3 regions of the Rossellomorea sp. LJF3 genome follow, and region 2 is predicted to be linked to each of the others. Evidence: riboswitches for the same ligand, from Rfam matches in the RefSeq annotation. Region 2 holds a riboswitch; each other region holds the start of a gene.

Region 1 (10,012 bases), on a different contig from region 2:
ATTAGTAAGTGGAAACGTTAACTGGACTGGCCTGGATAGGTTAAACAGTTGTTTAGTAGGATAAATATCAGTGGTCATTATAAATGGTAGGTTGTATTTGAATTCTATATAAACCTTTAAAAGGGCTGCTGAAAATGGGTATTTTGACACATCTCATTGAAGTAGCTCTTTTGTCATGGTTCAGTGAATAGGTATATAATAGAGAGTATAAGAGTATAGTAGTTATGAGAAATGAAAGGGGGCTTGTTGAATGATCAGATTGTCCAGGACAAAGAAAGTCATGTTACTCTGTTTCGCAATCATACTCATAATAGTAGCCAACCGGATTTCCACTGTACAACATCTGACGGCAAGAATCGCCACCAATCTTTATGTTAGCTTGAAATACCAGGACCTTGACCTTGAATATCAGAACGTCGAATTCTCACCCCAGTTCGGAGATTATTCTGTAGCGTATAAGGACAAAGATGGAAAAGTATATGGATTCATGGTAACCCCTAAGTCAATGCCCGTCATCATCCTTCATGATCCTCTGAGAGAGACACCTTAAGAAAAAGTTCCTATCATTCTTTTAAATTATCATTCTTCATGTATAATAAACCTTAACAACTTTATAAACGGTACCACAAGGGGAGCGAAAGCTGAGAGTGAACAATCTGTTCTGACCCTCTGAACCTGTTAGTTAGGACTAGCGTAGGGATGTGGAAAATAGGCAGTATAGTGCTTATTTCGATTGTTTCATTCTCCCTCCTTATGGTTTCGTTTTATCACATAAGGAGGATTTTTTTATGAAAAACACTCGACTTGTCGTATTGCTTGAAGCTTCATTGATGGCTGCTTTTGCGGTCATCCTCGATTTGCTGCCTTCTATTAAGCTATCACCGAGTATCTCGATTTCGATTGCCATGGTTCCGATTTTTCTATTATCTTATCGAAGAGGCTTGAGAGCCGGACTGATAGGGGGCTTTTTATGGGGGATCCTGCAGATTGCCCTCGGGGATGCCTGGATTGCGACCCCGGTCCAAATGGCGATTGAGTATTTCATCGCTTTTGCTTTTATCGGTTTTGCCGGGGTTTTTGCCGGGAAAATTCAGGGCGCACTGGGAAGCGGCCAACGGTCCAAAGTGGTCTTCTGGGTAGTGATTGCAACATTCGCAGGGAGCCTTGCCCGTTATTTCTGGCATTTCATTGCCGGATTCGTGTTCTTTGCCGAGTATGCACCGGATGAGATGTCCCCACTGCTATTTTCTCTTATAGTAAATGGGATCACCATGTTGGGATCGGCATTTTTATGCACCATCGTGCTGGCATTCATAGCAAATATCGCACCAAGATTGATCAAAGTGCAGTCGCATCAACACGAAATCAGCCGAAAGGCCTCGTGAAATCTTATCAACCGATCCTTTAATGGGGTCGGTTTTTTCTATCGAGGACCGGGGAAGAATGAAATCCACCTAAAATCCCTCCCGTTTCTCATTGCTTACACCACTGCTTTCCTATAAACTAGACCTATTCAAAAAATAGTACGTGTGGAGAGATCGTATGGAAGCAAAAATGATAAGAAGATATGACATTATGGAGGTCAGCCTGCTGGCGGGGAAGATCATGCTGCAAAGTGGGGCGGAGACGTATCGTGTCGAGGACACGATGATGCGCATTGCCGCTTCTTATGGGATATCGGAATCGCATAGCTATGTGACCCCCACTGGGATCATCTTCTCGATTGAAACCTCAGAACCGACCAAAACGAAGCTCATCCGAATTAATGAGAGGTCTACGGATCTTGAGAAAGTGACCCTCGTGAACAGTATCTCAAGGCAGATCAGTAAAGGGCATCTGACTCTTGAAGAAGCATACAATGCCCTTGAGAAGCTGGATCAGTCGGATCTATCTTATTCCTTCCTGATTCAAGTGGCAGCGGCTTCGATTGCAAGCGGTTGTTTTCTCATCATGTTCCAGGGGATGTGGAAGGACTTCATTCCTGCTCTGATCACGGGAGGCATCGGGTTTACGAGCCTGATTTATTTACACCGCCTCGTCCCGATAAAGTTCTTCGCGGAGTTTCTTGCATCCTTCATCATCGGTATGGTGTCATACGGATTTGTAAAGCTTGGTATCGGACAGGAATTGGATAAGATCATCATTGGATCCGTGATGCCCCTTGTTCCCGGTCTCCTGATCACCAATGCGGTCCGGGACTTGATGGCGGGTCATCTCGTTTCTGGCCTCTCGAAGGGCGCAGAAGCTTTTTTAACGGCATTTGCCATTGGTACAGGCATTGCTGTCGTGTTTACATTAACGTAAAGTGAGATTGGGGTGAAAAGGGAATGCACATCGTCGAGCAATTAGTGACCAGCTTCATTTCCGCCGCTGCATTCGGGATTATCTTCAATGCTCCAAAGCAGTCCCTTTTTAAATGCGGAATTGTCGGGATGCTGGGCTGGATCATTTACATATTGATGAGTTTAAATGAAACAGACACCGTTCTTGCCACGTTACTTGCCTCCTTTGTCGTGGCTGTGGTGAGTCAGGTGTTTGCGAAAATGTACAAAACACCGGTCATCATCTTCTCTGTTGCCGGGATCATCCCCCTTGTACCCGGGGGGCTGGCGTACGATGCCATGAGAAATTTCGTTCAAAATGATTACAATGCCGCCATCAACCTGGCAGCCAAAGCCTTTATGATCTCCGGTTCCATTGCCATCGGGCTCATATTTTCGGAAGTCATCAACCAGGTCATCCGGAATGCGCGCCTGAACGCCAGTGCCCGGAGGATGAGATAGAGGGACGGACCTTACTTCTGTGGGGTCTTTTTTTTTGATAATACCTCTTCCGTTCAACAGATTCTCCCCTTCTATTACTTAAGGATGCCGACTGGAGCATCAGACTATCTTTTTTTGTCTGGTTTTGAAAAAAATTCTTTGGGTAGATAAGTATTAGCATTATACATTTTCCATATATGGAAGGGAGAACATCGAATGAACAATGAGATCACGCGAGAATGGTACGGGTATTTAGGTAAGCTTCCAGATCTGTTATTAGCTTTATTGGTGTTATTGATCGGCTGGATTATAGCAAAGGCTATTGAAAAAGCCGTTTACGGAATCTTAAAAAGAATAAAGATCGATGATAATCTATATTTTGGCAGCAGGACCGGGGAACGGAAATGGACATCGGAGAAAGTCATTAGTAAAATAGTGTACTTTATTCTGCTGGTGTTTGTATTTATCGCTTTCTTCAATATCCTTGACTTGAACTTTATTGCTTCACCTTTAGTCGGTATGTTGAGTACGATGGCGACAGCGATTCCAAATGTCTTAAAAGCGGCACTTATTCTATTATTTGCATGGATCGTTGCCTCTGTCCTGAAGGTGTTGATTGAGAAACTGGGTATGAGACCTGCCGTTAAAAGCACGCTGGTAAGATCTAAGCTGGCGAAAGATGAAAACGATGCACATCGATACGTCTACACGGCGGCAAGAATTGTCTTCTACCTTGTGCTTCTTGTATTCTTACCCGGGGTGTTGGCAGCTCTTAACATTGCAGGGGTTTCAGGACCTTTCACGGAAATGCTCCAAAGCTTCCTGGCGTTTATACCTAAGCTGTTTGCAGCGGCTATCATTCTTCTTGTTGGCTGGTTTGTTGCCAAGATCGTGCGGGATATTGTGACGAACTTCCTGAAGGCGATTGGCACAGAGAGAGTCGCTGATCGATTCGGCATCGGAAAACTTTTTCAAGGAACAACGGTTTCGTCGGTCATTGGGACGATTGCATTCGTCCTGATCATGATTCCGGTCACCATTTCTGCGCTGGATCAGCTGGACATCCGAGGGATTTCAGAACCGGCGATTCACATGCTGAATCAGGTCCTAGTAATGCTTCCGAATATTGCGGTTGCAATTGTACTCATTCTGGCAGGAATCTGGGTTGGTAGATGGGTTGGCGCATTGGTTGCACGTTTACTGAACAGGGTAGGATTCAATTCCCTGTTGCGAAATATGGGGATCGGACGTATAAACGTCAATAAGAACCCATATGAAGCCAAGGGTTCATCCTATATGAATCTATCAGGACTTGTAGGAAGAGTCGTTCAGGTTATCATTGTTTTCCTATTTGTAGTAGAAGCACTTGAAATGGTGCATTTGGAATTCCTGGTCGCTCTGGCAACGGGTGTATTAGCTTATGTGCCACATGTGTTAGCAGCCATCGTCATTCTTGGCGCAGGATTGTACCTGGGTAACTTGGTTAAGAGCATCCTATCCAACGTACTGAGTGATCATTTTCAAGTGCTCCCTTCCATCACGAAATACGCAATCATTGCTCTAAGCTTCTTTATGGCCCTGGATCAATTAAAAGTGGCTGATTCCATCGTCAATATTGCGTTCATGTTGATTCTGGGTGGACTGGCATTGGCTTTCGGTTTAGCCTTTGGTCTGGGTGGAAAGGACTTTGCACAAAAGTATCTTTCTAAACTGGATCGGAAAATTGAAGAAGAAAAGAACAGACCGAATCGTGGAGGTACGGATACTCCACCTTTCAATCAATAACAGGAACAAGCCGCATGATCCCTCTCTATGGGATCATGCGGTTTTTTTATGTGAATCCCCTGGACAGCAGGGCACTTCCAACTACCACCCTGCATAAAAAAACGATATGATGATACATATAAATAATGGCAGATATTTGTTTAGAGGGGTGTTCGTTTGAAGGTCATACGTTTCTTAAAGCCTTACCGTGCTGCCATGGCCGTTGCCTGGAGTCTGATGCTGGTAGAGCTTGCAGTAGAACTATTGAATCCGCTGTTTATGGCGCGGATCATCGATGAAGGAATTCTGAATAAAGACTTGGACATCGTGTTGAAATGGGGATTCATCATGGTCGGGATGTCTCTCGTTGCCTTCTTTTCAGGTGTGGCGAATTCATTTTTTGCTGCCCATACGAGTCAGGGATTCGGATATGATGTGCGGGAAAGCCTGTATAGGAAAGTTCAGTCGTTTTCGTTTGCCAGTTTTAATAAGCTTCCGGCCTCTTCTCTCATCACGAGAATGACGAATGATGTCAGGCAGCTCCAGAACACGATCTTCATGAGCCTCAGGATCATGCTCAGGGCTCCATTATTGGTAGTGGGTTCCACCCTCATGGCCCTGATCGTCAATGCCCGGCTTGCGCTTATTCTGATCGTTGTGATTCCGGTGTTATGGCTGTTCCTGTTTTGGGTGTTGAAACGCGGGTGGAGTCTGTTCGAAAAAGTTCAATCCAGGCTCGATAAAGTAAATGAGGTCATGAAGGAAAACCTTTCCGGAATGAGGTTGATCAAAGCGTATACGAGGAGTAAGCATGAAGAAAGCCGATTTCATGAAGCGAATGAAGATTTGAAGAATCGTACGGTACGTGCCCTCAGGTTCATGGAGATCATTATGCCTCTCTTGATGTTTGTCATGAACCTTGCCCTTCTTTCCGTTCTATGGTTCGGAAGTATAGATGTTGCCTCAGGAGGTACCAAGGTTGGGGAAGTAGTAGCGATCGTCACGTATGTCACGAGAATCTCATCTGTTTTTTCCATATTCTCTTTTATCATCACCAGCTTTTCAAGAGCGAGGGCTTCAGCTGAAAGGGTCGAGGAAGTACTAGAAACCGAGATCGACTTGAAGGATGGAACGGATGTAGACTTTCACAATAAAGTGGTAAGAGGAGAAATATCGTTTAAAGATGTATCGTTTCAATATCCATCCACCAGGGGAAAGGTGCTTCGGGATGTTTCCTTTAAGGTGGAAGCGGGGCAAACCGTTTCCATATTAGGGGCTACGGGATCAGGTAAAAGCTCCCTGTTTCAGCTCATCCCCCGTCTGTATGATGCAACAGGGGGAACCGTTCAATTGGACGGGCGGGAAATCCGGACCATTCCATTAGGGGAAATAAGAAAAAATATCGGATATGTCCCTCAGGAAGTCATCCTGTTTTCCGGATCGGTTTCAGAAAATCTCTTGTGGGGAAAGGAAGATGCCACAAGGGAAGAAATGATTCAAGCGGCAAAAGATGCCCAAATCCATGAAACCATCCTGAATCTCACGAACGGATATGATACGGTCCTCGGGCAAAAAGGGGTCAACCTTTCAGGAGGGCAGAAACAAAGGCTTTCCATTGCCAGAGCCCTCATTCGAAAACCGAAGATCCTCCTGCTGGATGACAGTACGAGTGCGTTGGACTTGAAAACGGAATCGAAGCTCCTTCAAGCAATAAAGAAATATGAGTGTACAACCATGATCATCACTCAAAAGGTCAGTACGGCGATGGAATCCGATCGTATTCTGCTTTTAGAAGACGGAATATTGATCGGGGAAGGGACCCACCAGTCCCTGGTAGAGGATTCCTTTCTCTATCAACAGATTTACCAGTCTCAATTCGGAGAGGGGGAAATCCATCATGTCTAGGCATATACGAAAGATATTGGGGGAAAACGACAAAGCAAAAGATGCGAAAGGGACACTTCTACGCCTGTGGAACTACCTTTCCAAAATGAAGGTCGTTTTGTATCTGGTCATTTTAATGGTGTTCATCAGTTCGGCAGCGGCCCTTCTAGGACCCTTTCTTGTGGGGAAGGCGATTGATGACTATATCGTCACGAAGGAGACATCGGGGCTGGTGGGACTGATCACAGGCTTGATTGCGGTGTACATCCTGCATTCTATGTCCGTTTGGTTCCAAAATTATTGGATGATCGGTGTCGCTCAGGATACGGTATACAGGTTGCGGAAGGATCTCTTCCATCAATTGCATCAACTCTCCATCCCTTTCTTTGATAAACGGAAGCACGGCGAACTGATGAGCAGGGTGACCAATGATATTGATAATGTGAGCGCCACCTTGAATAGCTCGTTCATTCAAATCATATCCAGTGTCCTTACATTAGTGGGGACCGTCTCGATCATGCTTTGGTTAAGCCCGCTCCTCACTCTCATTACCCTGACCATTGTCCCTCTCATGGTCTTTGGCATGAAGTGGATCACGAAACGGACAGGCCGTTTATTTAAACAATATCAGCACAATATAGGTGAATTGAACGGATATATCGAGGAAACGATCTCTGGTCACAGCATCATCAAAACGTTTTCCAGGGAAGAAACGGCCATCGAAGAATTCGGTGAAAAGAATCAGAGGCTGAAGACAGCTGCCTATTGGGCGGATACGTATTCCGGTTTCATCCCAAAACTAATGAACGTGCTGAATAATCTCAGCTTTGCCGTGATTGCCGGAGTGGGAGGGGTCTTTGCCCTGAACGGCATGATCACGATCGGTGTCATTGTCATATTTGCAGAGTATGCGAGGCAGTTCACACGGCCATTGAATGAGCTGGCGAATCAGTATAACACGCTCCTCTCAGCGATTGCAGGAGCCGAGCGTGTATTTCAAATTTTAGATGAAGAGGAAGAAGCGAAGGACGAAGGAGATGCCGTGGAAATACAGGACGTTGAAGGTAAGGTCGAGTTTCAACATGTTTCGTTCTCCTATGAAAAAGGGGAACGGACGCTTGAGGATGTATCCTTTTCCATACGTCCCGGTGAAACCGTTGCCCTGGTCGGACCAACAGGGGCTGGTAAGACAACGATCACGAATCTCCTATCCCGGTTTTATGAGCTGAATGAAGGAAGGATAGAGATTGACGGCCAAAATATTCAGGCCATTAAACGAAAAAGCTTACGTCAGCAGATGGGCTTCGTTCTCCAGGATAGCTTCCTGTTCCAGGGGACGATTGCCGACAATATCCGTTACGGCCGGCTCGATGCGAGCGATGACGAGGTGGAGGATGCCGCTAAGCTCGCCAATGCCCATACCTTCATCGAGAAGATGCCCGAGGGCTACGATACGATGTTGAGGGCGGATGGAAGCGGGATCAGTCAGGGGCAGAAACAGCTACTATCCATTGCGAGGGCCATCCTTTCCAATCCGTCCATCTTGATCCTGGATGAAGCAACGAGCAGTATCGACACGATTACGGAGTTGAAGATCCAGGATGCCCTCAAACGGTTGATGAAGGGACGGACGAGCGTAGTGGTGGCGCATCGCCTTAACACGATCCGTCAGGCTGATCAAATCCTGGTCCTTGATGGAGGAAGAATCATTGAACAGGGCACTCATGGTGAGCTTCTAAAGACGAAGGGCTTTTATCATGGGTTGTATCACAGCCAGTTGAAGGAGAGCGGTTGAGAAGGCAGAAGACAGGGAAGATTCAACGAGCACATAAAAAAACACCTCAAAAGTCAGCGCTTTTGAGGTGTTTTTTCTTATAAAGGGGCTAATCATCCCGTTAGCGATCCCTTCGATACTGCCCTTAATCGGATAAAGGCAATTCTGTAACTTGCAACATCACAAGTAATATATTTATATCTTGAACGTTGTTTGCAGATAATAAACAGCCGCGGGCAATTCCTTGAGTCGTTTGATATACCTAAACGACGTAAGCCCTACCTCTCTTACATCCTAACGGCTCCGAAGCCGATCCAGTGTGAATAAGTTGTTAAATCAAAACAGAATAGAATTACGAATTATCTTCTCTATCGTTTCAATGTATGTTACAAGATTACAATAACTAAATATATCATTAATCTTGTAATATGTCAAGGAATCATTTTAATTATAATTCAAGCGACTGCGGCGAATCTTCTTCATCGTTCATCAGACGAATGGCTGTCGGCTGGATTTTCAGGACGATGTAATTTGGATCGTCCGGGCCTTCAAACCATCTTTTCATATGGTCATTCCATAGTTTTTCTTTGTAGTGTGCAGAATCTTCGACGGAAGCACGTCCTTCGATTTCAACAAATGTGTCTCCGTATCCTTCCCCTTCATAGCCAAGGAGGATGTGGACATTGGGATTATCTTCTATTTCATCGGTTTTATGCGTGTCACTGCTCGTTGGCGTATATAAAGTGAGTTCATCATGTGAGAACGTCATATAGCGGGAATGAGGCTTATTATTCTTCACAGTCGCCAGCGTACCCACTTTGCTTTCGTCAAGAACCTTTAAGATTTGTTGTTTCAGTTCAGCTTGTGACAATCAATCCATCTCCTTTAATCTTTCATTTACCCATACTATTCCTTTTCTGAGAGGGAAATAAACATGTGGATGTGTAGACTCCCTCCACATCGGGAATAACGAAAATAATAAGAAGTGAAGGATGATGCGCATGATACCGGAAACACTGGTGAATCTGTGTAAAGAGCGGATGGAGCCTTATAACTGTGAAGGCTTTGTCCATGGAAGAGGACCGATGAACCCTGCCATCATGATTGTCGGGGAGGCACCCGGGGAAACCGAAATTCATAATGGGATGCCCTTCAGCGGGAGAGCGGGTAAGGTACTCGATCAGTTTTTTCATTACCTCGGTTTAGGAAGGGAAGATATTTACTTCACCTCTACTGTCAGGAGCAGACCTTACAAAATCGTACAAAAGAAAACCGTGGACAATGAAATGATCGAAAAGAAATACAACAGGGCTCCGATTCTTAAGGAACAGCTGGCCCATGCACCGATATTGGATTATGAGCTCCAACATGTGAAGCCGAAGCAGCTTGTCACATTGGGTAATATAGGGCTGCAAAGATTGTTGGGGAGGAAATATACGATTTCGGACTGTCACGGCCAGTTGATCCATTCGAAGGTAAGGCGGTTGAAAGATCTCGATTCTAATGAATGGACCTGGAGCGAGGAAACCTACTCCATCTTTCCAACCTTTCACCCAGCTTCGATTTTCTATAATCGGTCGCTGGAAAAAGACATCTATAAGGATCTTGATCATTTGAAAGAAATACTCCTTAAGAAGAAAAGCTGACATCCGGTGTGTCAGCTTTTTAAATGATCATTTTTTCGACATATTCTCCTGAGCCATTCTGACAAGCTCCTTCACCATATTCCCACCGATCGATCCTCCGACCTTCCCCGCTTGTTCGGACGTTAATTTTCCATTATAACCTCTTTGTAGAGGGATTCCCTGTTCTTTTGCGATTTCATATT
Region 2 (10,012 bases):
TGGATGAAATTGTAGAATACTATCAGAAGAATACAAAAATTGGAAGAGTTTATAAAGGTGACGTCTTAACAGACATCATTCACAAATCCTATGAGGTCATGGAGAAGCAAAAAAGAATTCAAAACCGGAAATACTAGTATTCAGTCACCCCTGGTGATAAATAAATTCTCACAGGCAACATGTGAAAATCAGGGTCATGTATGTCATAATATAGGAGACATATTCAATACATTGAAAACAAAAGAGGTATTCAACGTGCAAATGCCGAAAAAATTAAGCAACATTCAAAGAGGGTCAGGTATTTCTCCTTACATATGGAGCATTATCAGCATTCTGCCATTTTACTTTATCTTTCAGTCTTCTTCTACGATTGAAATTGCGGTAGGGATTTTCTTAACCGTTACATTTTTTATTTCTTTACGTTTTGCTTTTATCTCGAAGGATTGGCCGGTTTATTTATGGACATCGATATTGATTGCGATTTCCATCACCATGACCATCCAGTTTAATTTTATTTATTTTGCCTTTTACATTGCTTACTATAACGGGAATATAAAGAACCGGGTTGCATTTTTGACCCTTTACATCATTCATCTTGTCCTGACGACGGCATCGATCAATTATAATTTCGTGCTACAGGATGAATTGTTCCTTTCCCAATTTCCTTTTATTTTGATTATCTGGATCAGCGTCATCCTGCTTCCGTTCAATATTTATAATCGGAATAAACAGGTTCAGCTGGAAGACCAATTGGAGGATGCTAATAAGCGGATTTCGGACCTTGTCAAACAGGAAGAGCGTCAGAGAATTGCCAGGGATCTTCACGATACACTTGGTCAAAAGCTTTCATTGATCGGACTGAAAAGTGATCTTGCGAGAAAATTGGTGTACAAGGATCCGGAGCAGGCCAGAAGTGAATTGCAGGACGTCCAGCAAACGGCAAGAACAGCATTAAGTGAGGTCAGGACGATGGTCTCCCAGATGAGGGGGATTCGATTGAAAGATGAACTCGTCAGGATCAAGCAGCTTCTGAAGGCAGCTGAGATTGAATTCCGCATGACTGATGACACCCCCCTTCCTCAAACATCACTCTTTTTGGAAAACATCTTAAGCATGTGCTTGAAAGAAGCCGTGACCAATGTGGTGAAACACAGCAAGGCATCCACCTGTGAACTGATCATTGAAGAATCGGATAAAGAGATGACCATTGTGGTGAAGGATGATGGTGTGGGAATCGGGAGTGTTTACACAGAGTCCAAAGGCAGCGGCCTGATCGGGATGAGAGAACGGTTGGAATTTGTCAACGGAAGCCTTGATATTGTTTCGGTGGATGGTACCACCTTGATTATGCGGGTTCCGAAAGTAATCAAGCAGACAGACAGGGAGGGAATGGAATGATTCGAATTGTGATTGCGGAAGATCAGCGGATGCTGTTGGGCGCATTGGGGTCTCTACTTAGCCTTGAGGATGATATGGAAGTGGTTGGAAAAGCTGGCAATGGAGAAGAAGCCATTTCCCTCGTTCATGAACTGAAGCCGGATATTTGTATCATGGATATAGAAATGCCTGAAAAGACGGGACTTGAAGCGGCAGAGGAATTAAAAGGTGAAGATTGTAAGGTGATCATCCTCACAACCTTTGCCAGATCAGGCTACTTTCAGCGGGCTTTAAAGGGTGGAGTGAAAGGGTATTTGTTGAAGGACAGTCCCAGTGAGGAACTGGCGAATTCAATCCGGCTAGTGATGGATGGTAAGCGTATCTATGCACCGGAGCTGATGGATGACGTCTACAGCGAAGAAAATCCCCTCACAGACCGTGAAAAAGAAGTACTCGAGCTCGTTGCCGACGGGAAGAACACAAAGGAAATCGCCGATGAACTAAAGCTTAAAACAGGTACTGTAAGGAACTATATCTCCACCATACTCGACAAGCTGGAAGTGAAAAACCGAATCGAAGCCATCACACATTCCAAAGAAAAGGGATGGTTTAAATAATAAGAGGGGCGGACCTTCGAAAAGGTCCGTCCCTCTTTAATGATTTTGCATGAAATTGAATGTTTATTCGGATTTGATCGGGATGTAGAAACGAACCTACAAAATTTTTAATAAAAAAATATGTCATAACATTTATCCTGCTCCACCTTTTGCTGCCATTGAATCCGACAGCCATTTGGAAACGGATTAAGAATCATGATATTGTATTTTTATGTTGACAACTCAATGAATCATGATACGATAGCATCGAAAACAAAATTTCATAAGACGATCCACTAGGGGTGCCTTCGAAAAGGCTGAGATTAAAGTGTGACTTTAAGACCCTTTGAACCTGATCTGGTTGAGACCAGCGTAGGGAAGTGGTGTTTGACGGTCGCAAAGAATATAATTCTATCATTCTGATCTCAAGCCACTTTCTGTATGCTGTATGCATAATGGAAAGTGGCTTTTTTTGTTGCCCATTTCGGGTCGTCTGGAAAAGGAGCAGGAAATCATGACATTTTCAACAGTGTTACGAAACGAAGTCAACGACATTTGGGACGCAAGCTTCGATCATCCTTTCGTCAAAGGGATCGGGGATGGGACTCTCCCCATCGAGAAGTTCAAGTACTACCTCTTGCAAGATGCCTATTACCTTTCACATTTCTCGAAAGTGCAGGCACTTGGCGCTGCAAAAGCATTGGACTTACATACCACCTCACGAATGGCATCCCACTCTGTAGGAACAAATGAAGCAGAGCTTTCTCTTCATGAAAATTTCTCTAAACGATTAGGGATCACGGATGAAGATAAAATGAATTTCAAACCGGCTCCTACAGCGTACGCTTATACGTCCCATATGTATCGTTCCGCAAGATATGGAGGCTTAGCTGATATCCTGGCGGCAATCCTCCCATGTTACTGGCTCTATTATGAGATCGGGGAACGCTTGAAATCATGCACGCCGGAACAACCGGTGTATCAGGAATGGATTGAGGCATACGGCGGGGAATGGTTCAAAGAGTTAGTGGAGGAACAAATCAATCGTCTTGATGAATTGGCAGAAACCATGACCTCATTTGATAAAAAGAGAATGAAAGAAAATTTCATTATGAGCAGCATCTATGAATGGCAGTTTTGGGAGATGGCTTACACCCTTGAAAAATGGCCGTTTCAGAATGCACTGGATGTCGGGAAAGAAATGAGTGGACACCATGTCTAAATTAAAACTGACCGATATTTTAGTGACGGTGGTCATTTCCATCATGTTCGGGGTCATTTATAAGCTTTGGGGTCCATTTTATAACCTGTTGAAGCCGATCGGGTTGCATGCAGATCAACTCATCTATGGAATGTGGTTCATGGCGGCCACAGTAGCATTCTTGATCATCCGTAAACCCGGCGTCGCCCTTTTAGCCGAAATCGCCGCTTCTTCAGGAGAGTTTCTCATGGGCTCTGAATGGGGACTCGAGGTCCTTTTATTCGGAATCATTCAAGGGTTAATGGCAGAGTTGGTTTTCCTCCTGACGAAATACAGACGCTATGATCTTTCGATTATCTGTTTTGCTGCGTTCGGTTCTGCATGGGGCTCCATCTTCATGGATTACATGAAAGGGTATATGGGGGATTTAGTCCTTTGGAATCTGTCATTGTTTATCTTTGCAAGATTACTCGGATCGATTGTCATCGCAGGTGCAGGATCATTTTATTTGGTCAGGGCTCTCGATAAAACCGGAGTCACAAGTCTGGTCAGACGTGCAAGTCAGGATGATTACGATGTATTGAACCAGTAAAGGGGGTGATGCTTATGCATGTCGAAAACCTTCGACTCACCTATCCCGGAACAGGGAAACGGATGTTTAATGATATCAGTCTGTCAATCAATGAAGGGGAGAAAGTATTGCTATTGGGTCCATCAGGATGCGGGAAGTCAACACTTTTACATGTTTTATCCGGAGTGATCCCCCGCTCCGTGGATGTTCCCACGAGGGCTGCAAAATTGGAGGTATCTGATTCTTATGGCTATGTATTCCAAGATCCGGACTCGCAATTTTGTATGCCATTTGTGGATGAAGAATTAGCCTTTGTGCTAGAGAATTTACGGATGCCCCGTGAAGAGATGAAAGAGGAAATACAACGGCTGCTCTCGGAGGTGGGACTGGAACTTGAGGATCCCCATACGAAAATCTCAACATTATCAGGAGGCATGAAGCAGAAATTGGCCATTGCTTCTGCGCTTGCCCTGAGACCCGATACCTTGTTCCTGGACGAACCGACTTCACTATTGGATGAGGAAAGTACAAAGTCTGTCTGGAAGACAATCAAAGAAATCGGTTTAGATAAAACCCTGGTGATCGTTGAGCATAAACTTGATCACGTTCTTGACATGATCGATCGAATCATTCTTTTCGATGCCGATGGAACCATCAGGGCTGATGGAGCGAAAGAGTGGATCCTGAACCATTACAAAGGTACGTTGAAGAACTTGGGAGTCTGGTACCCGGGCGCATGGGAGGAATATCTGGCATCCAGTCAGATGAGGGAGCGTCCCTCATTCGGACCTGTGATTGCAAGAATGGAGGATTTTAAAGGCTATATTCAAAAGAAAGAGAAGATTCACCTGCCCTATGCCGTGATCCGTAAAGGGGAATGGATTGCTGTTACAGGAAGGAATGGTGCAGGGAAATCAACGTTACTGCACAGCTTAATGAAATTCAACCGTACTAGCGGGACGTACGAATTAAACGGGGTACAGATGAAAGGGGAAAAAATTTCACAAGAGTGTGCCTTCGTTTTTCAAAATCCCGAATTACAGTTTGTCACCCATTCCGTTTTTGACGAAGTGGCCTATGGTTACCGACTAAAGGATTCGAGCGAAGAAAGCATAGATAGAAAGGTTTATGAGCTACTCCAGCGATTCAACCTTCGTCCATATAAGAAAAATCATCCTTATTCGTTATCCGTGGGTCAAAAACGCAGACTGAGTGTTGCAGCTTCCATCGTTCCCAGTAAGGAGATTCTGTTATTGGATGAACCAACCTTCGGACAGGACGCTCATAATACTTTTGAATTGCTCGAAATGCTTCTTGAGTTACAGAGTGAAGGAGTCACCCTCTTGATGGTGACTCACGATGTTAGAATCATCCAGCACTTAGCAACCAGGATATGGACCGTTGAAGAAGGAAGAGTGGTTCAGGATGAGGATCGAGAAGCAGCGAGGAGTGAAGCATTATGAACATGGAAATCGATCATAAACACACCTGGCTTCATCACATTAACCCGAGTATGAAATTGATCGTAATGGTTGCGCTTTTTCTATTTTTACTATTCGTCCATTACCTGAACTGGCTCGTGTATTTGACCTTGTTCGCTTTCCTTTTATTGTGGTCATTCTCTGGATATTCAAAGAGGTTAGTGATGCTGATGGCCCTGCCTTTTTTCCTTGTCTTTCTCTCTACGGCATCTTCGATGATTATGTTTGGGAAAGGAGAGACGACGTGGTTTACCTGGGGGATGATCCATGTGACAGAGGAAAGTTTTTATAGGGGGGTTCACATTGGTTTAAGGGCATTCCTATTCGCTGTTTTAGGCCTAATGTTTGCTCTGACGACGAGACCAGTCCTCCTGTTTTATTCACTTATGCAGCAATTGGGCCTTAAGCCGAAGTACGCTTATAGTTTTATGGCCGGGATAAGGCTGATCCCCATCATGATGGAAGAATTCACTACCATTCGGAATGCACTGAAAGTCAGGGGCACCCGTGAACGAACGGGCTATACGAAACTTTTCCATACTATACAGTCTTATTCCATTCCCTTGCTGGCACAAAGTATCAGGAGGGCTCACAGAATTGCAGTTGCCATGGATACGAAAGGCTTTGATGGTGATGGGGAAAGAACTTATTTCTACAAAGTCGGATTTTCGAAATTTGATAGCTATTTTATGGGGAGCATCCTACTCATGGCTTCCTTGAGTTACATTCTTTCTATTTATCTACCATTATTTCCGACGGGAGATGTTCGCTATGGAAATTGAAAAGAGAAGGCGGCTACATGTCATTTCCACTGGTCAGCAATCAAGGGAAGTATTGGTCAAAATATCGAAAACCATTCACCCCTATATCGATATGCTTCATATCCGCGAAAAAACCTGGACAGCTGTGGAGTTGATTGAAACCGTTGATGAATTAACAGCTGCTGGTATTCCGTTAAGAAAGCTGTGTATCCATGATCGTGCAGACATCGCTTGGATGAAACATGTGAGAGGAGTCCAGCTTTCGCAGCATAGTGCTCCTGTTGCTCTTGTGAAGGAACGTTTTCCATCTTTGAAGGTCGGTTCATCGGTGCACAGCATGCAAGAAGCACTTTGGGCATGTGACGAAGGAGCCGATTTTCTCCTATATGGGAATATCTATGAAACAACGTCGAAACCAGGGAAGCAAGGCACAGGGATTATCAATTTGGAAGACATCGTTTTGAACATTCCCCTTCCCATTATCGCCATCGGGGGTATTACGCCCAAACGGGTTGAGGCCATTTTGAGAACCGGGGCAAAAGGTATCGCGGTATTATCAGGAATCTTTCTTTCAGAAGATCCCCTTGAAGCAGCACGGGCTTATTATATGGCGATCCAAAAGGAGGTGAAACAGCTTGGCGAAAGCATATGATGTGGTGATCGTAGGGGGAGGTGTAATCGGCTGCTCGATTCTGTACCAGCTTTCCAAAAGAGGAAAAAAGGGATTGCTGATTGAGAAGGAACAATTGGCATCCAGAGCCTCAAAAGCTGCAGCGGGGATGCTAGGGGTCCATACGGAGCTCAATGGGGGAAGCCCCCTCTATCGCCTGGCGCAGAAAAGCAGGAATATGTACCCTGCCCTTGCACAGGAATTAAAAGAACTAACCGGTATGGATATAGAGTATATGGAAAATGGAATGATCAAACTGGCAAGGAAAGAGGAAGAGGCCCAGAATTTAATAAGAGCTGCTTCGAAAATGGATCAGGATGAAGGGGTTGAATGGCTCTCTCCTCTAAAACTATCAGCCTTCGAACCTCAACTCTCTAACCATACGAAAGGCGGTTTGTTCATTCCCCGGGATGGGAACGTCTCGGCACCAAAGCTGACAGAAGCGATGGGGCTCGCCTCAGTCAGGTTAGGGGCTGATATCAAGGAGTATACGGAAGTCCATGACTTTATTGTTGAAGGAAGCAGGATAGTGGGAGTCCAAACATCGATCGGCCCCTATTATGCATCTGAAATCATCGTTGCAGGCGGTGCGTGGAGTCAATCACTACTGGAGAGAGTCGGCTTGACACTTCACTCTTTTCCAGTTAAAGGTGAATGCTTTTCGGTGAAATACTCCAGGAAATTGGTGGAGAGGACCATTTTCACCGAGGGCTGCTACATTGTCCCAAAGGTGGGTGGCCGATTTTTAATAGGAGCAACAGAATATGCGCACACCTTTGATGAAACCATTTCCGTTAGTGGAATGATGAGTTTAATGCAGAAAGCTACAGACATTTTACCAGACCTGATCCATGCCGATTGGGAAAGAGCCTGGTCAGGGATACGGCCTCAAACAAAAGGAGGACTGCCTGTCATCGGAAGAAGCGAAAGCTTTGAAGGGCTTTCCATTGCAACGGGCCACTACCGGAATGGCATCCTCCTTGCCCCCATAACGGGAGTCATGATGGCAGACCTGATGGAAGGCAAAGAGAATCCATTACTACATTCACACATGGGGAGTTGAGAAAGTGGAATTAAGGATTAATGGACAGCTGGTGACCGTGCCAGACACAGTCAAGACGATAGACGATCTTATACACCATTATAAATTGAAGAATCGTACAATCATGGTCGAAAAAAATCACATTATATTACGGGCATACGAGCATGAAAAGGCAACAGTTGAAAATGGAGATACCATTGAGTTGGTCCAATTTGTAGGAGGCGGTTGATATGTTGAAAATCGGAAATTATACATTTCATTCAAGATTATTGTTAGGGACAGGGAAGTATCCTGATTTTGATATCCAGAAGGAAGCGGTGGAGGTTTCTGGGGCAGAGATTCTTACGTTCACGGTAAGGAGGATGAATATATTCGAGCCCAATCAACCAAACTTCCTGGAAAAACTCGACTTGGAGAGCTACTCATTATTACCGAACACGGCTGGCGCAAAAACTGCTGGTGAAGCGGTGCGGCATGCACAGTTAGCCAGGGCATCGGGACTTTGTGACATGATTAAGGTGGAAGTAATCGGTTGTGATAAAACACTATTGCCGGACCCGGTTGAAACCCTGAAAGCAACGGAAGAACTGCTCAAAGAAGGATTTACGGTCCTCCCATATACTTCCGATGATGTGGTTCTTGCGAGAAAATTGGAAGAGTTGGGCGCACATGCCATTATGCCCGGTGCATCCCCGATCGGATCGGGGCAGGGAATTATAAACCCCGTAAACCTCCGTTTCATTATTGAGCAGGCAAAGGTACCGGTCATCGTTGATGCTGGAATCGGTTCTCCTGCTGATGCCGCTTATGCTATGGAACTGGGTGCAGATGCTGTGTTGCTGAACACGGCGGTATCACAGGCGAAAGATCCTGTTAAAATGGCCAATGCCATGAGGCTTGCGATTGAAGGTGGCCGTTTTGGATATGAAGCCGGAAGAATCCCCCAAAAGCCCTATGCTTCAGCGAGCAGCCCGATGGAGGGGATGAGTGTTTGAATGAGGAGAGATATTCAAGACAAATTTTATTTTCACCCATTGGAAGTGAAGGTCAGGAAAGAATAAGGGATAAACATGTACTGGTCATTGGAGCAGGAGCTTTGGGAACGGGGAACGCAGAAGTCCTCGTTCGTGCCGGCATCGGAAAGCTGACGATCGTCGACCGTGATTACGTCGAATGGAGCAATCTGCAGCGACAGCAGCTTTACAATGAGGAAGATGCAAAAAGTCGACTACCGAAGGCGATCGCTGCCAAAAAGAGACTGGGGGAAATTAATTCAACAGTTGATATCGAAGCACATATTCTCGATGTCATGCCTGAAGAGTTAGTGAACTTGGCCATGGGTGCAGACCTGATCATCGATGCTACAGATAACTTTGAAACGAGGATGATCATAAATGATGTATCTCAAAAATATTCCATTCCCTGGATCTATGGAGCATGCGTGGGGAGCTATGGCATTTCATTCAGCATTCTCCCAGGTGTCACACCTTGCCTTCACTGTTTAATCGATGAAGTTCCGATAGGGGGCTTGACCTGTGATACAGCAGGAATCATCAGTCCTGCCGTCTCACAGGTGGTCGCCCATCAAACGACAGAGGCACTAAAAATGTTGGTGGAAGATTATGAATCTCTCAGCCATAGGGTCGTCTCTTTCGATTTATGGAAAAATGAACATACGTCTCTTGATGTAAGGAAGGTGAAAAAAGAAGAGTGTCCCTCGTGTGGTGTTCATCGAATGTACCCAAGTCTTCGATATGAGAATCAAACGAAAACGGCCGTCCTATGTGGAAGGGATTCCGTGCAAATCCGGCCAGCGTCAAGGCACTCTGTTAATCTCTTGGACATTTCAAAAACACTTGAGAACCAGGGCAAGCAAGTGGAAAGGAATCCTTATTTGATCAGGTTCAAGGTCGATTCCCTCCAAATAGTTTTATTTTATGACGGACGGGCGCTTATCCATGGAACGAAAGAAATGAAGGAAGCAAAATCAATTTATCATCGTTATTTTGGTTGAAAGAGGAGTGTGAAAGATGGTATATAAAGCGTTGACAATTGCAGGGTCGGATAGCGGTGGCGGCGCCGGGATTCAGGCGGATCTAAAAACGTTTCAAGAGTGTCATGTTTATGGGATGTCTGCCGTAACAGCCGTGACAGCTCAAAATACAAAAGGGGTGCAGGGTGTATTTCCATCGTCGACATCAGAAGTCTTGGAACAATTGACTTCCATTAATGAAGATTTGCCACCCGAAGCCGTAAAAACCGGAATGTTGGTGAATGATGAGATCATTGCTTCTGTTGCGGATTTCGCAAGCA
Region 3 (10,012 bases), on a different contig from region 2:
ATTGCATGTTGGATCCGTTCTTTTTTACCTGAACCGACGATTGGCATGATGTTAGCCGGATGGTTAAGCAGCCATGCATATAGAACCTGGTCGATCCCCTTAGCTCCAGTTTCCTCCTGCACTTTCTTTAATGTATGTTGAAGACGGACGGCTTTCTCATCTTCGCCCTTGAAGATCGCTCCGCCTGCAAGTGGTGACCAGGCCATGGGAGCCACACGCTTTTCCTGACAGAGGTTTAACGTGCCGTCTTCAAAGTTTTCCAGGTGATAGGCGGATAATTCAATTTGGTTGGTAATCAATGGAAACGGCAAATAAGATTGAAGCATATTCCACTGATGACCTTTAAAGTTGGATACTCCAAAATGACGGACTTTCCCTTCTTCTTTTAATTGAGTGAAGGCTTCAGCTACCTCTTCGCCGTTCATGAAAGGATCCGGCCTGTGAATCAACAATAGATCAATGTAATCCGTCTTTAATTGTTGGAGAGAATGTTCAACCGAGGTGAGAATATGTTTTTTACTGGTGTTGTAGTGATGCGTCTTATGCTCCGGGCGATTGTCAGAAGGGAGGACAATGCCGCATTTTGTTACGATCTCCATTTTCTCCCGTAATGATGGTTGGAGGGCAAGCGCCTCACCGAATAAGGTTTCACATGTATAAGAACCATAAATATCGGCATGGTCAAACGTGGTGATTCCGTTTTCAATATTGTGTTGAATCAATGATAACGTATCTTCCTTGGACTGCTTCCAATCTGATAGTCTCCATAATCCATGAATGATCCTCGAGAATGATAAGTCTTCTGTCATTTGTATTCTTTGCATAGGTGAAACCTCTCCTCATATGGTATGTAGATATTCTTTCATAGTCATACTACATGTATATTACTATGTATTGAAAGGAAATAGAAATGATTGAACCTCTTCAGGATATTATTAGTCATTGGGGAATGGATCCCACTTCCATGAAAACGCTTCTTCTTCATCCTTATGTTACGGAAGTGAAGGCGGAAGGAAAGACCTTCTATTTGAAAAGAAGAGTGGATTCTTCCATTGAAAATCGAATGGAGGAGCTCTATCTAACCTCTTATTTAATGAGTCATCACCTGAACGTTGAATCTCCTATATTAACTTCCTCACAACTTCCATATGTAAAAGAAGGAGAGCAAATCTATTCTCTTTATGAGGCACTTGAAGGAGCGCCGTTGACGGATTTTTCTACCGACTCCCTGACAAATGCAGGAGCATACCTTGCAACCCTGCATCTCATCCTTAAAGAATATCGGTGCCATTATGAAGCGAAGGGCTGGGAGATTGAAAGGCATGTAAGAGAATGGGTGAAGGAGCTTGGCTCTGAGTCGATCGGCAGAAGGGGGCAAGGGATCCTATCAAGGATGAAGGGGTGGGGGTCTGTCTATGAGTGTTTGCCCCATCAATTCGTTCATAGCGACTACAATCCGGGGAATATTTTGATGAAGGGGTGGGAAGTGAGCGGGCTCATTGATTTTGAACGAATCCGTACGGCACCCCGGATTACTGACATCGGCTACTTCCTAGCAGGGATGCTCAAAGCGGTCCAAGTGGAGAAAAAGGACCATTCTATTAATTGGATCCTGGCGTTTATGAAAGGCTATGAAAGGCATGACCTTTTGACCGAAGGAGAGAAAAGAATCTTGCCATCAATAGTCATACTCTTTCTCCTGCAATATGCCTTTTTTACTTATTATAAGGGATATTCAGAAGCTGGTACTTCGTGTATGGGTTTCATCGAGGAGCTGTTTGCATCCGCTCAATTCCATGGAGTCTTTCAATATGAGAAGGAAAAGCTTGAATAACCTTTCATTCTATGGCAAAGTAGGGAGGAAGATAACGTTTAATTTCATATTCCAAGTGTAGGGGGACCGGAGTGGCCGGTTGAGATTGTATCCTTTAGATACTGACCCTTTGAACCTGAACTGGCTGATACCAGCGTAGGAAACATACTCTTAAACGATACACAACCTGTTTAACGATGCGTCCCGCGGCTGAAGCTTGGGGCGTTTTTTTATTGTATCCCGGACTTTAAGCCTCAAACAGCCATTGGTTTACATTCATTCTCAAGAATAAGCGAAGAATAATGGAATGAAACGTTACGACCGCAAAAGATCGAAGGAGGAATCATCATGAAAAAATGGATGTTCCTCATCTGCTCTGTACTTCTTTTATCCGCCTGTAACGGGGGAGAAGATGCAGCCGATGAGAAAAAGGACAATCTTAAAAAAGTAAGTGTCGTACTCGACTGGACACCGAATACCAACCACACCGGATTATATGTAGCGAAAGAAAAAGGCTACTTCAAGGATCAGGGATTGGATGTAGACATCATCCTGCCCGGAGAAGCGGGTGCCGATCAGCTCGTTGCATCGGGGAAAGCCGAGTTCGGTGTTGGATATCAGGAAGGTGTCACTCAAGCGAGGGTTCAAGATGTACCCATCGTATCCATAGCTGCCATCATTCAACATAATACGTCGGGGTTTGCTTCCCCGAAGAGTAAGGGTATTACAAAACCAAAGGATTTCGAAGGGAAAAGCTATGGCGGCTGGGGATCACCCGTGGAAAAAGCCGTTATGGATTCAATCATGAAGCAAGAAAACGCGGATGTGGAAAAAGTGAATTTCATAAACATGGGAGACACCGATTTCTTTACTGCCGTTAACCGAGACGTAGACTTCGCCTGGATCTATTATGGATGGACAGGAATTGAAGCTGAACTCCGCGGTGAAGAGTTGAACATGATGTATGTTAAGGATTATTCCGATAAACTGGATTACTACACTCCAGTCCTCACAACGAATGAAAAAATGATCGATTCAGATCCTGAAACGGTCAAGTCATTCATGGCAGCTGCTTCCAAAGGGTATCAATACACAATAGACAACCCGAAAGAGGCGGGGGAGATCCTATTAGATGCAGCTCCAGATCTTGATAAAGAATTAGTCATGAAGAGTCAGGAATGGCTCGCACCCAAATATAAAGATGATGCTGACCGATGGGGAGAGCAGAAACTGGAAGTCTGGGAGAACTATGCGTCATGGATGTATGAAAATGGTTTATTAGATAAGAAACTCGAAAGCAAGAAAGCATTCACAAACGAATTCTTACCAAAATAAGAGGTGAACAAAATGGGGAACGCACTTGTAAGCATACAAATTATCCCGAAGACAAAGAACGGTGAAGACGTGATTCCGTATGTGGATGAAGCGATCGCAATCATTGAAAAATCGGGAGTACGATATGAAGTCCATCCTTTGGAAACGACGATGGAGGGGGATCTGTCACAATTATTCAAGGTGATTGAACAGATGAATGAACGGATGATTGAAATAGGAAGCAAAAACGTCATTTCCCAGATTAAAGTATTGTACCAGCCGGATGGGATCGAAATGAACGATTTAACGGAGAAATATAAAGGATGAGGACTTGGATTTCAAAAGGATGGAGACCCTTCTTGGTCCTCATCCTTTTATTCATCATTTGGGAAGTGGCCATTAAACTCTTTGAGGTGCCAGCCTGGCTGATGCCATCGCCTTCAGAGATATGGGAAGAAGGAATCGCTTCGTGGTCTGAGTTCAAAGGGCATTTCTCATCAACGGCATTTCTGACGATCGCAGGGTTTGCGATTGGCTGTTCAATCGGGCTCGGGACAGCGGTGGTACTGCATCTCCTCCCTAAGGTAAGGGAAGCGATCTATCCCCTCATGATCCTGTCTCAGAATATACCCATTATTGTCTTGGCCCCTCTCCTTGTCATTTGGTTCGGATTTGGACTCCTGCCCAAAATCATCGTCATTACCTTGATTTGTTTCTTTCCTGTGGCGGTTTCGGCGATGGATGGTTTCAGGCAGACAAACGGAGAGTATATTCTTTATATGAAAATGTCCGGTGCAACCAAAGGACAGATTTTCCGGAAAGTGGAGTGGCCCCATGCACTGCCTTCTATCTTCTCCGGTTTGAAAATTTCCGCAACCTATAGTGTGATGGGTGCGGTCATTTCGGAGTGGCTAGGAGCTCAAAAAGGAATTGGCGTCTATATGACACTTGCATCCTCTTCCTTCAGGACCGACAGGGTGTTTGTCGCCATTTTCATGATCATGCTCCTCAGCCTGCTGTTTTTTGGACTCATCGTACTATTAGAAAAAATCATGGTGAAGTGGAATCGAAAGGAGGACAAATAACATGACGACGTTATCGATTCAAAATATGTCCAAATCCTTTGATGGTGAATTGATTCTCGATGATCTTTCCATTCAAGTGGGGGAAGGTGAATTCGTTTCCATCCTTGGTCCTTCAGGAAGTGGAAAGAGTACGTTATTTCACGTGATCGGTGGATTATTTGCACCCGATTCAGGAGATATAAAGCTCGATGGAGAGTCGATCAATGGCCGTAGAGGGTCCATTAGCTATATGCCGCAAAGTCCGTCCCTCTTACCGTGGAGGACGGTGATCGAGAATGTGATGCTTGGTCAGGAGTTGCACGGAAAGAGGGATAAGGAAATGGCGATGGGGATGATTGAACGCGCCGGTTTGAAGGGCTATGAGGACGCTTACCCTGAAGATCTTTCAGGAGGGATGAAACAACGTGTCGCATTTATTCGTGCACTGGTCAGCCCTCAATCCTTTTTATGCCTGGATGAACCATTTTCTGCCCTTGACGAATTTACCCGATTGGATATGCAGAGGTGGCTCCTTTCAATATGGGAAGAAGACTTAAGTTCGGTCCTGTTTGTCACTCATAATATCGACGAAGCCCTCTTCCTGTCGGACCGTATCATTGTGTTATCAACCAGACCGGCACGCGTGCAAAAGGAGTTCAACGTACCATTCCCGCGGCCGCGAGACAAAGAAATCCTTCTAACCGAAGAGTTCCTGAAATGGAAAACGGATATTTTTAAGGAATTATCTCAGTATGTGTAAACGATCTCTCATCGATGCTCATATTCACCTGGACTTATATAAAAAGGAAGAACGAGAAAAAATCCTGAAGGAGCTCGATCTCTACTCAGTAGAGGCTCTCATCTCTGTATCCTTTCACCTTCAATCATCCAAACAAAACCTTGCATTTGCGAAAGGGGACGGACGGATAAAGGCAGCTGCTGGTTATCATCCGGAACAAGAGCTTCCTTCGGATAGTGGGGTGGAGGGACTTTTAGCTTTCATTCGTAAGAATCATAAAGATCTGGTTGCAATCGGGGAAGTCGGGCTGCCCTATTACAAAATGAAAGAAGATCCCTCACTGGTCCTCGCTCCTTACATAGAGCTGTTGGAACGCTTTATCATTGAATCGAATCGGCTGAATAAACCCATCATCCTTCATGGAGTTTATGAGCATGCTCCCATCATCTGCGATTTATTGGAGAAGCATTCCATTTCAAAAGCTCATTTTCATTGGTTTAAGGGAGATAGTGAAACGATCGAAAGGATGATCCGTAATGGTTACCTCGTTTCTGTTACGCCTGATGTCCTGTATGAAAAGGAAATACAACAGCTGGTCAGAGCCTACCCGATCGAAGGGCTGATGGTGGAAACAGACGGTCCCTGGAGGTTTGAAGGAGTCTTTCAAGAAAGAATGACTCATCCTGGCATGATGCACCGCTCCATTGAAAAAGTGGCCGAATTAAAAAGCATGACAGAAGCAGCTGTATATAAACAATTGGTCAAAAATACAACTGAATTTTATGGTTTATAGAACAAACTTCTCCTGCGGTTAGTCAAGTGGGGGGAGTTTTCTTTTTGGGCTGTTGCTAATTAAACATCTTTTACCATCATATTTCTATCTCGATTGACAAAAAATGAAAGTAATGAATGATAGGAAAAGGTGAGAAAAATGGAATTGAACGATCACTATACGCCGTATCAAGCTGGAGATGTTGTTTACGTGATTTACCGTAACCCCCATACTCAAAGTGTAGCCAATATACAGGAAGCAGCTTTTGTGCACGATCCGGAAAACCCAGACGAATTAGCATTATTTTTATATGAAACCTATTATCCGTTAACGCACGAAGTAGCCGTCTATTCTTCAGAAGCAGAAGCAGAAGAGGCCTATTCACAATCATTTGGAGACCTTTAGGAGGGGATAATATGGTAAAACCGTTCGTGCCTCAATTGGTCTATTTTGAACCCAATGCACTGGATTACCCATTAGGGAAGCAATTAAAGGAAAAGTTTGAGAAGATGGATGTGGAAATCCGTTATACCACTTCCCACAATCAGGTTCGAAATCTGCCTGGGGATAATCATTTTCAAAAATACAGGATCGCCAAATCAACGTTAGTAGTGGGGGTTCGGAAAACGCTGAAGTTCGATACCTCCAAGCCGTCAGCTGAGTATGCCATCCCGTTTGCGACAGGGTGTATGGGGCACTGCCATTATTGTTATCTTCAAACCACGATGGGTAGTAAACCTTATATTCGCACGTATGTGAATGTAGATGAAATATTTGAAGCGGCAGATCGGTATATTGAGGAAAGGGCGCCTGAATTCACTCGTTTTGAAGCAGCGTGTACTTCTGATATCGTCGGTGTGGACCATCTCACACATACGCTAAAGCGTGCGATCGAACATTTTGGTGAATCGGAGTATGGTAAGTTACGTTTCGTCACCAAATTTCATCACGTGGATCATTTGCTGGATGCGAAACATAATGGGAAGACAAGATTCCGCTTCAGCATCAACGCAGACTATGTCATCAAGAATTTTGAACCGGGTACATCCCCACTGGATAAAAGGTTGGAAGCAGCCGGTAAGGTCGCCAGGGCAGGGTATCCACTTGGCTTTATCGTAGCTCCCATCTATATACATGAAGGATGGCAGGAAGGATATAAGCAAATGTTCGAACACCTCGAAGCCCACCTTCCGGAAGAAGCAAAGAAGGATTTAACATTCGAATTTATCCAGCACCGTTTTACGAAGCCTGCTAAAAGGGTGATCGAGAAGAATTATCCGATGACGAAGCTTGAATTAAATGAAGAAGAACGTCGATACAAATGGGGGAAATACGGAATCGGTAAGTATATATACCAGAAGGATGAAGAGCAGGAAATCAAGGATCATCTGTATGCTTATATGGAGAAGCATTTTCCGAAAGCGAAGCTTGAGTATTTTACGTAAAAAAAAGGGACTGACTACTTTTAACGTTCCGTTGTAATCAGTCCTCTTAATGTAATTGTGGGAGTAAATGCTCCAAATCCTTAACCCGCATAGCAATTTCGTCACAAATTTCCTGGTAGTGCACCCATTCTTCAATCAATGTCGCAGAACGTTTTCGTGGATTCGGTAAGTTCCAATAAATGACTTTTTCTTCTAATTCAGAGGGGAGTTCGATCTTATCATCATATTCTGTATCCTGAATCGCAACGATAACCGAGGCCTCACCAAGTTCCTTCATCTCAATGCGCGAAAGAGGAAATGAACTGATATCGATACATAATTCTTTCATTGCCAGGACGCTGAATTCTTCACGACTATCAGCAACCCATCCGGCACTTTTAAAAGACCAATCCGACACTTGGAGCTTCTCTGCCCAGCCCTCAGCCATCAAGCTGCGCTGTTGACTACTTGAAAGAAAATAGACTGTTTTATTCATAATCGTATGTTCCTTTCTATTTCATGCTGTTATTACTATTTACCCAATCACGTAAAAGATAATCCATGAAATGCGAAAAGAAATTTTTGGAAAGGCTTTCTTGGTAGAATGGATTCATTGAACTTCCTGAAATTATGAAATCCAACACCGGAATTCTAGTAAATTCGATGTGAATATCCGTCAACCTTCTTTCATTTTATAAAAAATCAGTATAATGGGGGAAGGAGAATGAAGTTCTGGGACGAACAAAGCAGCCGGGGGATGACAACAGAGAAATTCATTCATTAAAAGTTCTAAAAATTTTTGGTTTTATAAAAACGATATAAGGGTAATATCTTTATATTAATTGGAAGATTATAGGGAGGTACATCTATGAAATTTAATTTGACAACAAAGATTATTACTGCCTTGATATTAGGGGCCGTAGTAGGATTGATCCTGAACATTTTTGCAAAAGATTTATTCGATATATTAGATCCTTATCTGTTTACACCTCTAGGAAAGATTTTCCTCAACCTGATCAGTATGCTTGTCGTGCCGATTGTGTTTCTTTCCATCGTCCTTGGATCGGCAGGATTAGGGGACCCGAAGAAGCTTGGAAGAATCGGATTGAAGACGATCGTTTATTTTCTATTGACAACCTGTATCGCCATTGTGATCGGTTTGGCACTGGCATACATCATCGATCCGGGATTGGTGGAAGGAATCGACGCCTCCCAATCAGAGGGCTTTAAAACAGAAGAGGCTCCGCCTGTAGGCGAAACACTTATGAACATCATCCCTAAAAATCCCTTAACGGCCATGACTGAAGGCAATATGCTCCAGATCATCGCGTTTGCCATCTTCATAGGATTCGGATTAACGGCACTGGGTGATAAGACAAAAGGAATCCTGAAACTTGTGGAGCAAGGAAACGACCTGATGATGTATCTCGTGACCCTTGTGATGAAATTCGCTCCATACGGAACATTTGGATTGATCGCTTCGGCAATCGGCAGTCAGGGTTCCAGTGCCCTGAAAGCGATGTGGCTTTATTTCGTAGTCGTATTGGCGTCTTTACTCGTTCATGCAATTATTACGTATGGCGGAACGATACTCTTTCTTGCAAAGAAAAGCCCAATATGGTTCTTCAAGAATTTCAGTCCTGCCATGAGCGTTGGATTCAGTACATCAAGCAGTAATGCGACCCTCCCGATTTCAATGGACGTTGCCCAGCAGCGACTGGGGGTCTCTAAATCGGTAAGCTCCTTCGTCCAGCCACTGGGAGCCACGATCAACATGGATGGTACTGCCATCATGCAGGGGGTGGCCACTGTGTTCATCTCCCAGGTATACCATGTGGATTTATCCATGGAACAGCTGGTGACCGTCGTCCTTACGGCTGTACTTGCCAGTATCGGTACAGCGGGGGTGCCGGGAGTCGGGTTGATCCTCCTGGCCATGGTCTTAAGCAGTGTCAATCTTCCTGTCGAAGGGATAGGTTTGATCCTTGGGATAGACCGTCTATTGGACATGGCCCGTACATCCATTAACATCTCAGGGGATGCTGCATGTGCCCTGTTTGTATCCGAATCAGAGAAAAAACGGACCATTAAGATCCAGAGGGGCGAATCATAAACGTTCGCTCACTCATCGTCAAGCTGCAAGAAAAAAAGGTGAAATCAATCGATTTCATCTTTTTTTTGTAAAAAGAAGCGGGTCGTATTGGATAAGTATTTTCTCCATACGGATCCGACAGAATATTGGAGACGGACTTGGTGAAAAATCGGGTATGTTATCCTGGATAGTGAAAACCGCACAGTGATCACTGAAGTCCATTTAAGGAGTTGTTTTTCTTGAAAGTACTGATGATTGTTGCCCATCCGCGAACGAATTCCCTCACTTTTTCCATTACAAAGCATATTCAGAAAGGTCTGCATGACAAAGAATATAAGTCATCCATTTTAGATTTGTACAGGGAGGAATTTAATCCCCTGCTTGATGAAAAGGGTGAAGAAGAGTGGGATAACCCTATGAAAGGGAGGCCCTCCCATATTGTTGAGAAGGAAAGGAAGAAATTAAAGCGGTATGACGCCCTGATCTTTGTGTTCCCGATTTGGTGGTATGGTTTACCAGCCATTATGAAAGGGTATATTGATCGAGTCTTCACATATCCGGCATTCACTCAGGTCAATCCTCAGAAGGTTCTTTGGGTTGGGCTCGCAGGTGAAACGAAAGAGGAATTTGTTTCTAATGGTCATGATGAAACGTTGAGGCACCAACTAATAAAGGGAATTTCCGAAAAGATGGGAGTCATTGACAAAGAAGTGGAGATCTTTTTTGACACAATGGACAGGGATAAAAAATTTGATTATGAAAAAACTATGAATAAAGCGTATCTGCTTGGTACG

What was found. A riboswitch is a leader RNA that binds a small molecule or an ion and turns the genes downstream of it on or off. The one in region 2 is predicted to bind thiamine pyrophosphate.
Region 1: another riboswitch for thiamine pyrophosphate. It lies ahead of thiT (energy-coupled thiamine transporter ThiT); the one in region 2 lies ahead of tenA (thiaminase II).
Region 3: another riboswitch for thiamine pyrophosphate. It lies ahead of V8G47_RS03515 (ABC transporter substrate-binding protein); the one in region 2 lies ahead of tenA (thiaminase II).

What each region holds. Positions count from the first base shown of each region.
Region 1 is NZ_JBANLY010000028.1:26,469-36,480, forward strand. It holds gene V8G47_RS18825 (hypothetical protein) at 251-550, shown strand; TPP riboswitch at 619-717, shown strand; gene thiT (energy-coupled thiamine transporter ThiT) at 789-1,385, shown strand; gene V8G47_RS18835 (threonine/serine exporter family protein) at 1,543-2,304, shown strand; gene V8G47_RS18840 (threonine/serine exporter family protein) at 2,328-2,783, shown strand; gene V8G47_RS18845 (mechanosensitive ion channel) at 2,979-4,547, shown strand; gene V8G47_RS18850 (ABC transporter ATP-binding protein) at 4,743-6,431, shown strand; gene V8G47_RS18855 (ABC transporter ATP-binding protein) at 6,424-8,205, shown strand; gene V8G47_RS18860 (pyridoxamine 5'-phosphate oxidase family protein) at 8,633-9,055, opposite strand; gene V8G47_RS18865 (uracil-DNA glycosylase) at 9,186-9,830, shown strand; gene V8G47_RS18870 (alpha/beta-type small acid-soluble spore protein) at 9,858-10,012, opposite strand, start outside.
Region 2 is NZ_JBANLY010000001.1:283,086-293,097, reverse strand. It holds gene V8G47_RS01525 (hypothetical protein) at 1-137, shown strand, start outside; gene V8G47_RS01520 (sensor histidine kinase) at 262-1,398, shown strand; gene V8G47_RS01515 (response regulator transcription factor) at 1,395-1,994, shown strand; TPP riboswitch at 2,262-2,369, shown strand; gene tenA (thiaminase II) at 2,488-3,195, shown strand; gene V8G47_RS01505 (ECF transporter S component) at 3,188-3,766, shown strand; gene V8G47_RS01500 (ABC transporter ATP-binding protein) at 3,781-5,208, shown strand; gene V8G47_RS01495 (energy-coupling factor transporter transmembrane component T family protein) at 5,205-6,008, shown strand; gene V8G47_RS01490 (thiamine phosphate synthase) at 5,998-6,639, shown strand; gene thiO (glycine oxidase ThiO) at 6,623-7,720, shown strand; gene thiS (sulfur carrier protein ThiS) at 7,725-7,928, shown strand; gene V8G47_RS01475 (thiazole synthase) at 7,930-8,694, shown strand; gene V8G47_RS01470 (thiazole biosynthesis adenylyltransferase ThiF) at 8,691-9,713, shown strand; gene thiD (bifunctional hydroxymethylpyrimidine kinase/phosphomethylpyrimidine kinase) at 9,730-10,012, shown strand, end outside.
Region 3 is NZ_JBANLY010000002.1:199,130-209,141, reverse strand. It holds gene V8G47_RS03525 (aldo/keto reductase) at 1-824, opposite strand, end outside; gene V8G47_RS03520 (phosphotransferase enzyme family protein) at 911-1,834, shown strand; TPP riboswitch at 1,884-1,993, shown strand; gene V8G47_RS03515 (ABC transporter substrate-binding protein) at 2,162-3,148, shown strand; gene V8G47_RS03510 (thiamine-binding protein) at 3,161-3,454, shown strand; gene V8G47_RS03505 (ABC transporter permease) at 3,451-4,212, shown strand; gene V8G47_RS03500 (ABC transporter ATP-binding protein) at 4,214-4,951, shown strand; gene V8G47_RS03495 (TatD family hydrolase) at 4,944-5,723, shown strand; gene V8G47_RS03490 (transcriptional regulator SplA domain-containing protein) at 5,862-6,107, shown strand; gene splB (spore photoproduct lyase) at 6,119-7,147, shown strand; gene V8G47_RS03480 (phosphatase) at 7,194-7,622, opposite strand; gene V8G47_RS03475 (dicarboxylate/amino acid:cation symporter) at 7,995-9,239, shown strand; gene V8G47_RS03470 (NAD(P)H oxidoreductase) at 9,458-10,012, shown strand, end outside.